2 regions of the Diaphorobacter sp. C33 genome follow, and region 1 is predicted to be linked to the other one. Evidence: riboswitches for the same ligand, from Rfam matches in the RefSeq annotation. Region 1 holds a riboswitch; the other holds the start of a gene.
What was found. A riboswitch is a leader RNA that binds a small molecule or an ion and turns the genes downstream of it on or off. The one in region 1 is predicted to bind thiamine pyrophosphate.
Positions count from the first base shown of each region.

Region 2: another riboswitch for thiamine pyrophosphate. It lies ahead of thiC (phosphomethylpyrimidine synthase ThiC); the one in region 1 lies ahead of QY917_RS06485 (FAD-dependent oxidoreductase).

Region 1 covers NZ_CP129980.1:1,366,093-1,370,883, reverse strand. Annotated here, with positions in the region: gene thiS (sulfur carrier protein ThiS) at 1-25, opposite strand, end outside; gene QY917_RS06485 (FAD-dependent oxidoreductase) at 22-1,146, opposite strand; TPP riboswitch at 1,207-1,329, opposite strand; gene thiD (bifunctional hydroxymethylpyrimidine kinase/phosphomethylpyrimidine kinase) at 1,439-2,290, shown strand; gene QY917_RS06475 (SH3 domain-containing protein) at 2,358-2,756, opposite strand; gene QY917_RS06470 (NAD(P)/FAD-dependent oxidoreductase) at 3,094-4,158, opposite strand; gene fdxA (ferredoxin FdxA) at 4,183-4,506, opposite strand; gene QY917_RS06460 (sulfate adenylyltransferase subunit 1) at 4,609-4,791, opposite strand, start outside.
Region 2 covers NZ_CP129980.1:2,400,381-2,405,171, forward strand. Annotated here, with positions in the region: gene QY917_RS11365 (methyl-accepting chemotaxis protein) at 1-81, shown strand, start outside; gene thiC (phosphomethylpyrimidine synthase ThiC) at 133-1,977, opposite strand; TPP riboswitch at 2,079-2,188, opposite strand; gene QY917_RS11375 (hypothetical protein) at 2,222-2,398, opposite strand; gene lpxC (UDP-3-O-acyl-N-acetylglucosamine deacetylase) at 2,417-3,340, opposite strand; gene QY917_RS11385 (methyl-accepting chemotaxis protein) at 3,560-4,791, shown strand, end outside.

The sequences.
Region 1 (4,791 bases):
CGTTTTGGTTGATGAATACGTTCATGTGTGCAGCGCAGCTTCGCGGTCGAGCTGCAGCGAGAGGTCGAATCCAGGGGCGAGCTCGGATTGTCCCGTGTTCAGCACCTGCATGACCACATCGAGCATGGCCGGCGCGATCATGAAGCCGTGGCGGTACAGACCGTTGACCTCCAGCACGCGATCCTGCACCACGCGCACGGCGGGCAGGTTGTCGGGCAGGGTGGGGCGGCAGTGGGTTGAGATCTCCAGGATACGCGCCTCGGCAAAGCCCGGATGTACGGCATAGGCGGCGCTCAGCAGCTCCAGCGTGGAGCGCACGCTGGCGGGCGACATGTCGTCGGATTCGATCTCGGTCGCGCCGATAACGAACAGGTGGTTCTCCTTCGGTGCGATGTAGATCGGGTAGCGGGGATGCACGATGCGCGTGGGGCGCTGCAGCGTCACGTCGGGCGCGTGCAGGCGTACCACTTCGCCGCGCAGCCCGCGCAGCTGCGGCCATTGCGCGCGCGCGCCCAGGCCCCGGCAGTCCAGCACCCAGTCGGGCTGGCCGGCCTGGCCGGGAGTGAAGTCGGCCGGCCGGCGCGCGCTGCCCCAATGCGTGACCACGCCCAACTGGTCCATGGTGGCGGCCAGCGCGGCCAGTGCCTGGCGGTTGTCCAATTGGCCCTCGCCGGGCAGGTACAGGCCCTGGTGGAAGCGCTGTGCGGCCGTGGGTTCCAGTGCGGCCACGCCGGCGCTGTCCAGCGCCTGCATGCGCGGCAGCCCGGGCACCAGGCCTTGGGTCTGCTCGAACTTCAGTCGCATGCGCGCGGCTTCGGGCGCGTCCTGGCGGTGCCACAGGATCAGCGTGCCGTCATGTTGGAAGTACACCGGTGCGGCCAGCGGTGCCAGCAGCTCGGGCCAGCGCGCCAGCGAGTGCACGCCCATGCGCACCACGCCGGGCTCGGCCACGATGGATTCGGCCAGGGGGGCCACCATGGCGGCGGCCACGTAGGCTGCGGCGCCTTCGGCGGCACGGGTGCCGGCCTCGTGCACCTCAACGGCGTGGCCCTGGCGGGCGAGTTCGACGGCCAGCAGGCGGCCCATGAGGCCCGCGCCCAGGATGGTGACGCGGGAGGAGGAGCGAAGGGTGGGGAAAGTGTGCATCGTGTCCGTGATGAAAGGCCAGGCCAAACAACCAAAGGACAAAACGGGAGCGCGCGGCGCGCCGATGCTGTTGAAACTCCCCACGCCAGCATGACCTGGATCGGGTGCTTAGGGTATTTCTCAGTCGCCTGCCGCTTTCGTCAACACGTTCTTAGTGCGGCGGGGACACCCCTGTTTCGTCCGTGGCCGGCATTACAGCACAGGGGTGGTGCCCCTGTTGTTGACGTGGCGCAGGCTCTGGCGTTGCCGCGGCTGCGTTGAATGCGCTGCGGCTTGGCCGATAATTTTTGCCATGAACCAAGAGACACAGACGCCCGGCGGTGGCCGGCGCTATGCGCGCGTGTTGACCATCGCGGGCTCCGACAGCGGCGGCGGCGCGGGCATACAGGCCGACCTGAAGACCTTCAGCGCCCTGGGCTGCTACGGCATGACCGCGATCACCGCCATCACCGCGCAGAACACGCGCGGCGTGACGGGCATCCACGGCATTCCGCCCGAGATGCTGCGCGCACAGATCGACGCCGTGGTCGAGGACATCGGCGTGGACGCGGTGAAGATCGGCATGCTGCATTCGCCTGAGGTGGTGCAGGTGGTGGCCGACGCGATTCTTCGCCATGGCTTGCCCAACGTGGTGCTGGACCCGGTGATGGTCGCCACCAGCGGCGACCGGCTGATTGCCGAGGAGACCGTGGGCACGCTGGTGCGCGCGCTGTTCCCGCTGGCCGCCGTGGTCACCCCCAACCTGGACGAGGCCGGCTGGCTGCTGGGCCGCGCCATTGCCGACGAAAGCGCGCTGGACGCGGCCGCCACCGACTTGCTGGCGCTGGGCGCGCGCGCGGTGCTGCTCAAGGGCGGGCATCTGCCGGGCGACCGGGTGGTGGATGTGCTGGCCCTGCCTGGCGACGAGCGCCACCGCCTGGAAGCTGCGCGCATCGTCACGCACAACGGCCACGGCACGGGCTGCACCTTGTCGTCGGCGATCGCTGCGCACCTCGCATTGGGCCAGCCGCTGGCGCAGGCGGTGCGGTTGGCGCGCCAGTACATTCTGGGCGCGATCGCTGCCGGGGCTGATGTGCGCACCGGTCACGGCCACGGGCCGCTCAACCATGGCTATGCGCCGGTGGCGCAGCGTGTGATCGAGTAACGGGCGGCTGAGGGAGCGCCGGGCACCGCGCGCGCCACAGGCCCACACCGCCGCGGCACCCGAAATATCACCAGCCCCAGGTCAGGCGCCGGGCCACCCAGCCCTTTTGCCCGTCTTCGCGCTGCACCCGGGCCCAGCTGCCCGACTGGCCCAGGCTGCGCACCACCTCATGCTGCTGCAGCTTGCCCACGGTCTTGTGCTGCTGGCCGGGGCCGGCGCGCAGGTTGGCGACGCGTGCCGTCACCACGCGGTGCGGCGTCTTGCTGGTCAGCGGCGCATACACCCAGCCGAGCGGCTCCTCGAAATCCCGCACTTGGAGCCACCGGCCCTTGCGCTGCTGCACCTGCAGCGGATAGCCCCGGCCCAGCTCCCACAGCGTCGCCGAGCGGGTGCTGGGCTTCTCGCGCACGTTGACCGCATTGCCCTTGATGCTGACGAACTCGCGCGCCTGCACGCCGGCGGGCATGAGCAGGGGCAGGGCCAGCGCGGCGGCGGCCAGGGCTTTGGACAAAATGCGATGCGGCAGGGGCAGTGCGAAGGGCACGGGGTGATCTCCTTGGAGTTGGAACTGAGGGATGACAACCCCCAGGTGGAGGGCCGCCCGCGTGCGAAGTTCCGGCCGTTTCAGGCGTGAACCGATGGCCGAAACGTCAATTGCTATGAAAAATATAGCTACCAGTGCAATATACAAGCCATTATTAGACAATTTTCTATTTGGAAACAAGGCAGAACGCGCGCTGCAAGCTCCTGCTTCAATAGCGCCCGGCGCATTGCCGCAGGGCGCGCCGCGCCGTCGACGCAGGTCAGCGGGCCGGGGCGACGCCCAGCCGGGCTTGCAGCCGTTCGCTGCTGGTGGTGTATTCCAGGGGCAGCTTGTGGCCCGCCTGCCGTTCGGCCTCGGCGAAGGCGGCGAGGGTGGCTTCGTGGAAGCCGCACAGGATCAGCTTGCGCTTGCCGGGGTAGGTGTTGATGTCGCCGACGGCGTAGATGCCGGGGACGCTGGTGGCGAAAGTGGCCGTGTCCACGGTCAGCTGCTTGCGGTCCATCGCCAGGCCCCAGTCGGCGATGGGCCCTAGGCGCGGAGAGATGCCCAGGTAGGCCAGCAACAGGTCCAGCGGCTGGCGCTGTGGCTCGCCTTGCGGGTCCAGCAGGGCCAGCGCCTGCAGGGTGCCGTCGGGCGCTGTCTCCACGCCCGTGATCTGGCCGATCACGACCTGGATGCGGCCCGCCTCGCGCAGTGCCTGCAGTTGCGCCAGCAGCGCGGGCGCGGCCTGGAAGGCATCGCGCCGGTGCAGCAGCAGCACCTGCGCGGCAGCGTCCACGCAGTCCAGCGCCGCCTGCACGGCCGCCTCGTCGCCGCCATGTACCACCACGCGCTTGCCGGCCGCGGCACGGGTGGCCGTGGCGGCGTCAGGGTGGTAGAGCAACTGGCCGGGTGCCAGCGCCTCTACCCCCTCGGCCTTGATGGCGCGCGGCACGAAGGCGCCCACGCCCGCGGCGATGAAGACGCTGCGTGCCAGCAGCGCGGTGCCGGCGGTGGTGGTGAGCAGAATACGTCCTTCGGCCTGCGCGGCCAGCGTGTGGACCTGCTGGCCCAAGTGCAGCGTGGGGGCGAAAGGGGCGATCTGCCGCTGCAGCAGTTCCACGAGCCCCTGGCCCGTGCACACAGGGATGCCGGGAATGTCGTAGATGGGTTTGTCGGGATACAGCTCGGCGCACTGGCCGCCCACATGGGGCAGCGCATCAACCAGGTGCGCCGCGATGCCCTGCAGCCCGAGCTGGAAGACCTGGAACAGCCCCACTGGCCCGGCGCCGATCACCACGGCGTCCGCGGCCTGGGGCGTCGGGCTGCTGGGGGATGGGTGCATGCGGGCGTGGCGGGAGCGCGGGAGTCAGCGCTCCAGCTGGTCCAGCTTGCCGGGCTTGCCGTTCCAGTCGTCAGCGTCGGGCAGCGCTGCCTTGCGCTTGGTGATGCTCTTGAACTTGGGCGTCAGCTCGGCGTTGATCTTGATGAAGGCCAGCTGGTCGCTGGGCAGGTCTTCCTCGGCAAAGATGGCGTTGGCCGGGCATTCGGGGATGCACACGGCGCAGTCGATGCACTCGTCGGGGTCGATCACGAGGAAGTTGGGACCTTCGCGGAAGCAGTCCACGGGGCACACATCCACGCAATCGGTGTATTTGCACTTGATGCAGTTTTCGGTGACGACGTGAGTCATGAGTAGTTGTGTTCTGGTATGGGGTTAGCCCGCGATTTTAGGCCGACCGCCGCCTCAGCAGGCCAGCCAACCATGCCTGAGGCGCGGAAACCTTAACGTTGATCAAGCTTTTGGGGCCGGTGCGTTCACCAGCACGGCGCCCGCCGTCTTGTGGCTGGCTGTGTCGACCAGGATGAGCGAACCGAGCACGCGGCTGCGCGCGAACGCCGCCGCGGGCAGGGGTTCCTGCAGCAGCAGCTCCACATGGCCGATGGCATTGGGCTCCAGTTGGGTGGCGTCTTCCTC
Region 2 (4,791 bases), 1.0 Mb from region 1:
GTCAGCCGCTTTCGCCTGCCGGGTGAACTGGCGCACGCACTGCCGTCGCCCATGCCCACCCGGCTGCTGGCCGCGGCCTGATACGGTCACTTGGAGCCGGCCGGGCATGACAGGCCGGCGGCTTTGCGTGGGTCAGTCGGCGCGGTGGATGGGCACGTAGAGCTCGCCGCCCGTGCGGTTGAACTCCTCGGCCTTGGACTGCAGGCCCTGTTGGGCGAATTCGCGCACTTCCTGCGTGATCTTCATCGAGCAGAACTTCGGCCCGCACATGGAGCAGAAGTGCGCCACCTTGGCGCTGTCCTTGGGCAGGGTCTCGTCGTGGTATTCCTTGGCCGTATCGGGGTCCAGGCCCAGGTTGAACTGGTCCTGCCAGCGGAAGTCGAACCGCGCCTGGCTCAGCGCGTCGTCGCGCGCACGGGCACCCGGATGCCCCTTGGCGACGTCGGCCGCGTGGGCCGCGATCTTGTAGGCAATGATGCCCTGCTTGACATCGTCGCGGTCGGGCAGGCCCAGGTGCTCCTTGGGCGTCACGTAGCACAGCATGGCCGTGCCCATCCAGCCGATCATGGCGGCACCGATGGCGCTGGCGATGTGGTCGTAGCCGGGAGCGATGTCGATGGTCAGCGGGCCCAGGGTGTAGAACGGCGCCTCGTGGCAGGTCTTGAGCTGCTCCGTCATGTTGGCCTGGATCATGTGCATGGGCACGTGGCCGGGGCCTTCGATCATGGTCTGCACGTCGTGCCTCCAGGCAATCTGCGTCAGCTCGCCCAGCGTGTGCAGCTCGGCAAACTGTGCTTCGTCGTTGGCGTCCGAGGCGCAGCCGGGGCGCAGGCCATCACCCAGGCTGAACGACACGTCGTACGCCTTCATGATGTCGCAGATGTCCTCGAAGTGTGTGTAGAGGAAGCTCTCCTTGTGGTGCGCCATGCACCACTTGGCCATGATGGAGCCGCCACGGGACACGATGCCCGTGCGGCGCGCGGCGGTGAGCTGGATGTAGGCCAGGCGCACCCCCGCGTGGATGGTGAAATAGTCCACGCCCTGCTCGGCCTGCTCGACCAGCGTGTCGCGGAAGATCTCCCAGGTCAGGTCCTCGGCAATGCCGCCGACCTTTTCCAGCGCCTGGTAGATAGGCACCGTGCCGATGGGCACGGGCGAGTTGCGCACGATCCAGTCGCGCGTGGTGTGGATGTTCTTGCCGGTGGACAAGTCCATCACGTTGTCGGCGCCCCAGCGGATGGCCCAGACGAGCTTCTCCACCTCTTCCTCGATGCTCGACGTGACGGCGGAGTTGCCGATGTTGGCGTTGATCTTCACCTTGAAGTTGCGCCCGATGGCCATGGGCTCCACTTCGGGGTGGTTGATGTTGGCGGGAATGATGGCGCGGCCACGGGCGACCTCGTCGCGCACGAACTCGGGCGTGATGATTTTCGGGATGCTTGCACCCAGCGGGTTGCCGGCCAGGCGCTGCTCGCGCGCGGCGTCCTGCATGTATTGCTGCATCCACTCGCGGCGACCGTTCTCGCGCAAGGCCACGTATTCCATCTCGGGAGTGACGATGCCCTTCTTCGCGTAGTGCATCTGCGTGACGTTGGCGCCGCTCCTGGCGCGCAGCGGCTGGCGCTGCAGCGCCGCAGCCTCGGCGCGCAGCTGGGCCAGGCGGTCGCCATCCTCGGCCTTCTGGCCGTCGTCCAGCGCCTTGCGTACGCGACCCTCATAGCCCTCGGTGTCACCGCGCGCGGCAATCCATTCGCCCCGCACGCTCGCAAGGCCCTTGCGCACGTCGATCTGCACGGCAGGATCGGTATAGGGGCCGGACGTGTCGTACACGCTCACCACTTCGCCGTTGGTGAGCTGAATGTCGCGCACCGGCACGCGCAGCCCGGGCTGGCTGCCGGCGAGGTAGGACTTGGTGGAAGCGGGAAAGGGTTCGCGCGTGAGCGCAAGCAGGCTGGCGAACTTGTCGGGGGCATTCATGGCGGGCAGCTCCTTCATCGGCGGGATGGATGGAATTGCTCCGCTATCGATCGGATGGACGGACGGAGCACGACCCTTCTTGCGGGTGTACCCGTTTCCCCCTATCCGACTGCAGCTCTTCTTACGCTGGTATGAACCAGATCAAGTTCGCGGTTCCGGCGGTCAGGTCCGCCATCTCAGCACGCCGTTACGTGCACCCCGGAGCGGGGCCGAGTATAGGCGACTTGACCGCCAGCAAGGTGCCTTACAGCAGACGCTCGAGGATCAGCACCAGGAAGAACATGGACGCCGCGATCACGGTCCATTTGACGATGACCAGTCCAAAACGCTTGTAGCGCTGCTGTCCCGTAGCGGCAAAAAAGGCAAACGACACGCCAGCAGCCAGCAGCAGCAGAAGGACAGCCCATCGGAAGATCAACATGCACGCGTCCCCCGTCCGTTACCAGGCACGCACCGGCTGTGTGAAACCTGCGGGCGCCTGGCGCTCATTCTCGAAGGTCACGATCTCCCACGCATCCTCGTGGGCCAGCAGTTCGCGCAACAGCAGGTTGTTCATGGCGTGGCCCGAGCGGAAGGCGCTATAGGCCGCCAGCAGCGGCTTGCCCACCAGGTACAGGTCACCCATGGCATCGAGGATCTTGTGGCGGGCGAACTCGGCGTCGTAGCGCAGGCCATCGGCGTTGAGCACCTTGTAGTCGTCCATGACGATGGCGTTGTCCAGCCCGCCACCCAGCGCCAGGCCGCTGGAGCGCAGCATCTCCACGTCCTTCGTGAAGCCGAAGGTGCGGGCGCGCGCAATGTCGCGCGCGTAGTTGCCTTCGCCCAGATCGAACTCCACGCTCTGCCCGGTGGAATCCACGGCGGGGTGGGCGAAGTCGATGTCGAAGCGCAGCTTGAAGCCATGGTAGGGCTCCAGCCGCGCCCACTTGAGCTGCTGGCCCGTGCCTTCACGCACTTCCACGGGGCGCTTGACCCGTATGAAGCGCTTGGGCGCGTTCTGCAACTCCACCCCCGCGCTTTGCAGCAGGAACACGAAGGAAGCGGACGATCCGTCGAGGATCGGCACCTCCTCCGCCGTGATGTCGATGTAGAGGTTGTCCAGCCCCAGCCCTGCGCAGGCCGACATGAGGTGCTCCACGGTATGCACCTTCGCACCACCAGCGCCAATGGTCGAGGCCATGCGCGTATCCACGACGGCCGTGGCGGTAATGGGAATGTCCACCGGCTCCGGCAGATCCACGCGGCGGAACACGATCCCCGTGTCCGGCTGTGCCGGGCGCAACGTCAACTCGACCCGCTGGCCGCTGTGCAGGCCTACGCCCACGGCGCGGGTCAGGGTCTTGATGGTGCGTTGCTGAAGCATCCGCCGATTTTAGGCGGCCAGACACGGGCCGGCAGTACCCCTTTTCTATGACGTTGATAGCAGCGAAACGTTCTGCCGCCTGCGCTGCGCGTCGATCTGCAGAAGCGCTGACATACGGACAACGAGCGCGTCGCCGAACAAAATTGGAACAAATGCGATAATTATGTTAATAAATGTTTACAAAACTCGCCATCTTGGCGAATTTCGGAGAAAGCCCCCATGACCAAGCTCAGCCTCAAGATGAAGATTCTTGCCATGCTGGGAACGGCGCTGCTCGCGCTGATCGTGATGTCGACCCTGTCGTTGCTGCAGGAGCGCAAGCTCATCATCGACGCCCGCAAGGAAACCCTGACCACCGCCGTGCAGACGGCGCACAGCATCGTCGCCGCTTACAAGGAAGCGGCCGACAAGGGCGCGATGAGCGTAGAGGACGCGCAGAAGGCCGCCAAGGAAGCCCTGCGCCTGTCGCGCTACGGCGGCGCGGAAGGCAAGACCGAGTATTTCTACATCTGGACCATGGACAGCCGCGGCGTGATGCACCCCATCAAGCCCGAGTGGGAAGGCCAGGACATGGCCGGCAAGCTCAAGGACGGCGATGGCAACGACCTGCTCAAACAGATCACGGACGCACTGCAGCGCAGCAAGGATGGCAAGGCGTATGTCTCTGCCAGGTTCATGCGCCCTGGCGAGCAGACGCTCGCACCCAAGCTGCAATACGCCGTGCGCATCGATGGATGGAACTGGATGGTGGGGTCCGGCCTGTACACCGACGATATCGATGCCGCAGTGCGCCAGGCGCTGCTGACCGACCTGCTGGTGGTCGCGATCGTCACCCTTGCCGTGGGAGTGGTCGGGTTTGCGGTGTTCCGCTCGGTGGTGCGCCAGATCGGCGGCGAACCCGCCCACGCCATGAGCGTCATGTCGGAAGTCGCGCAGGGCCATCTGGACACCGCCATCCCTCCCGCGCCCGCAGGATCGCTGATGGATGGGCTGTCGCAGATGGTGGCCTCGCTGCGCCGCCTCGTGGTTGAGGTGCGCAGCGCCTCAGACAGCATTGCCACCGCGGCCAGCGAGATCGCGCAGGGCAACAACGACCTGGCCCATCGCACCGAGGACACGGCCAGCAACCTGCAGGCCACGGCCAGCAGCATGGAAGAGCTCTCCAGCACGGTGCGCCAGACCTCCGACGCCACCCAGACCGCCAACCAACTGGCCGCATCGGCCGCGCAGGTGGCGGCACGCGGCGGGGACGTGGTATCCCAGGTGGTGAGCACCATGGAAGGCATCAACGCCAGCAGCGGCAAGATCAGCGACATCATCGGCGTGATCGACGGTATCGCCTTCCAGACCAACATCCTGGCGCTCAACGCTGCCGTGGAGGCCGCGCGCGCCGGCGAACAAGGCCGGGGCTTTGCCGTGGTGGCCGGAGAAGTCCGCACACTCGCGCAGCG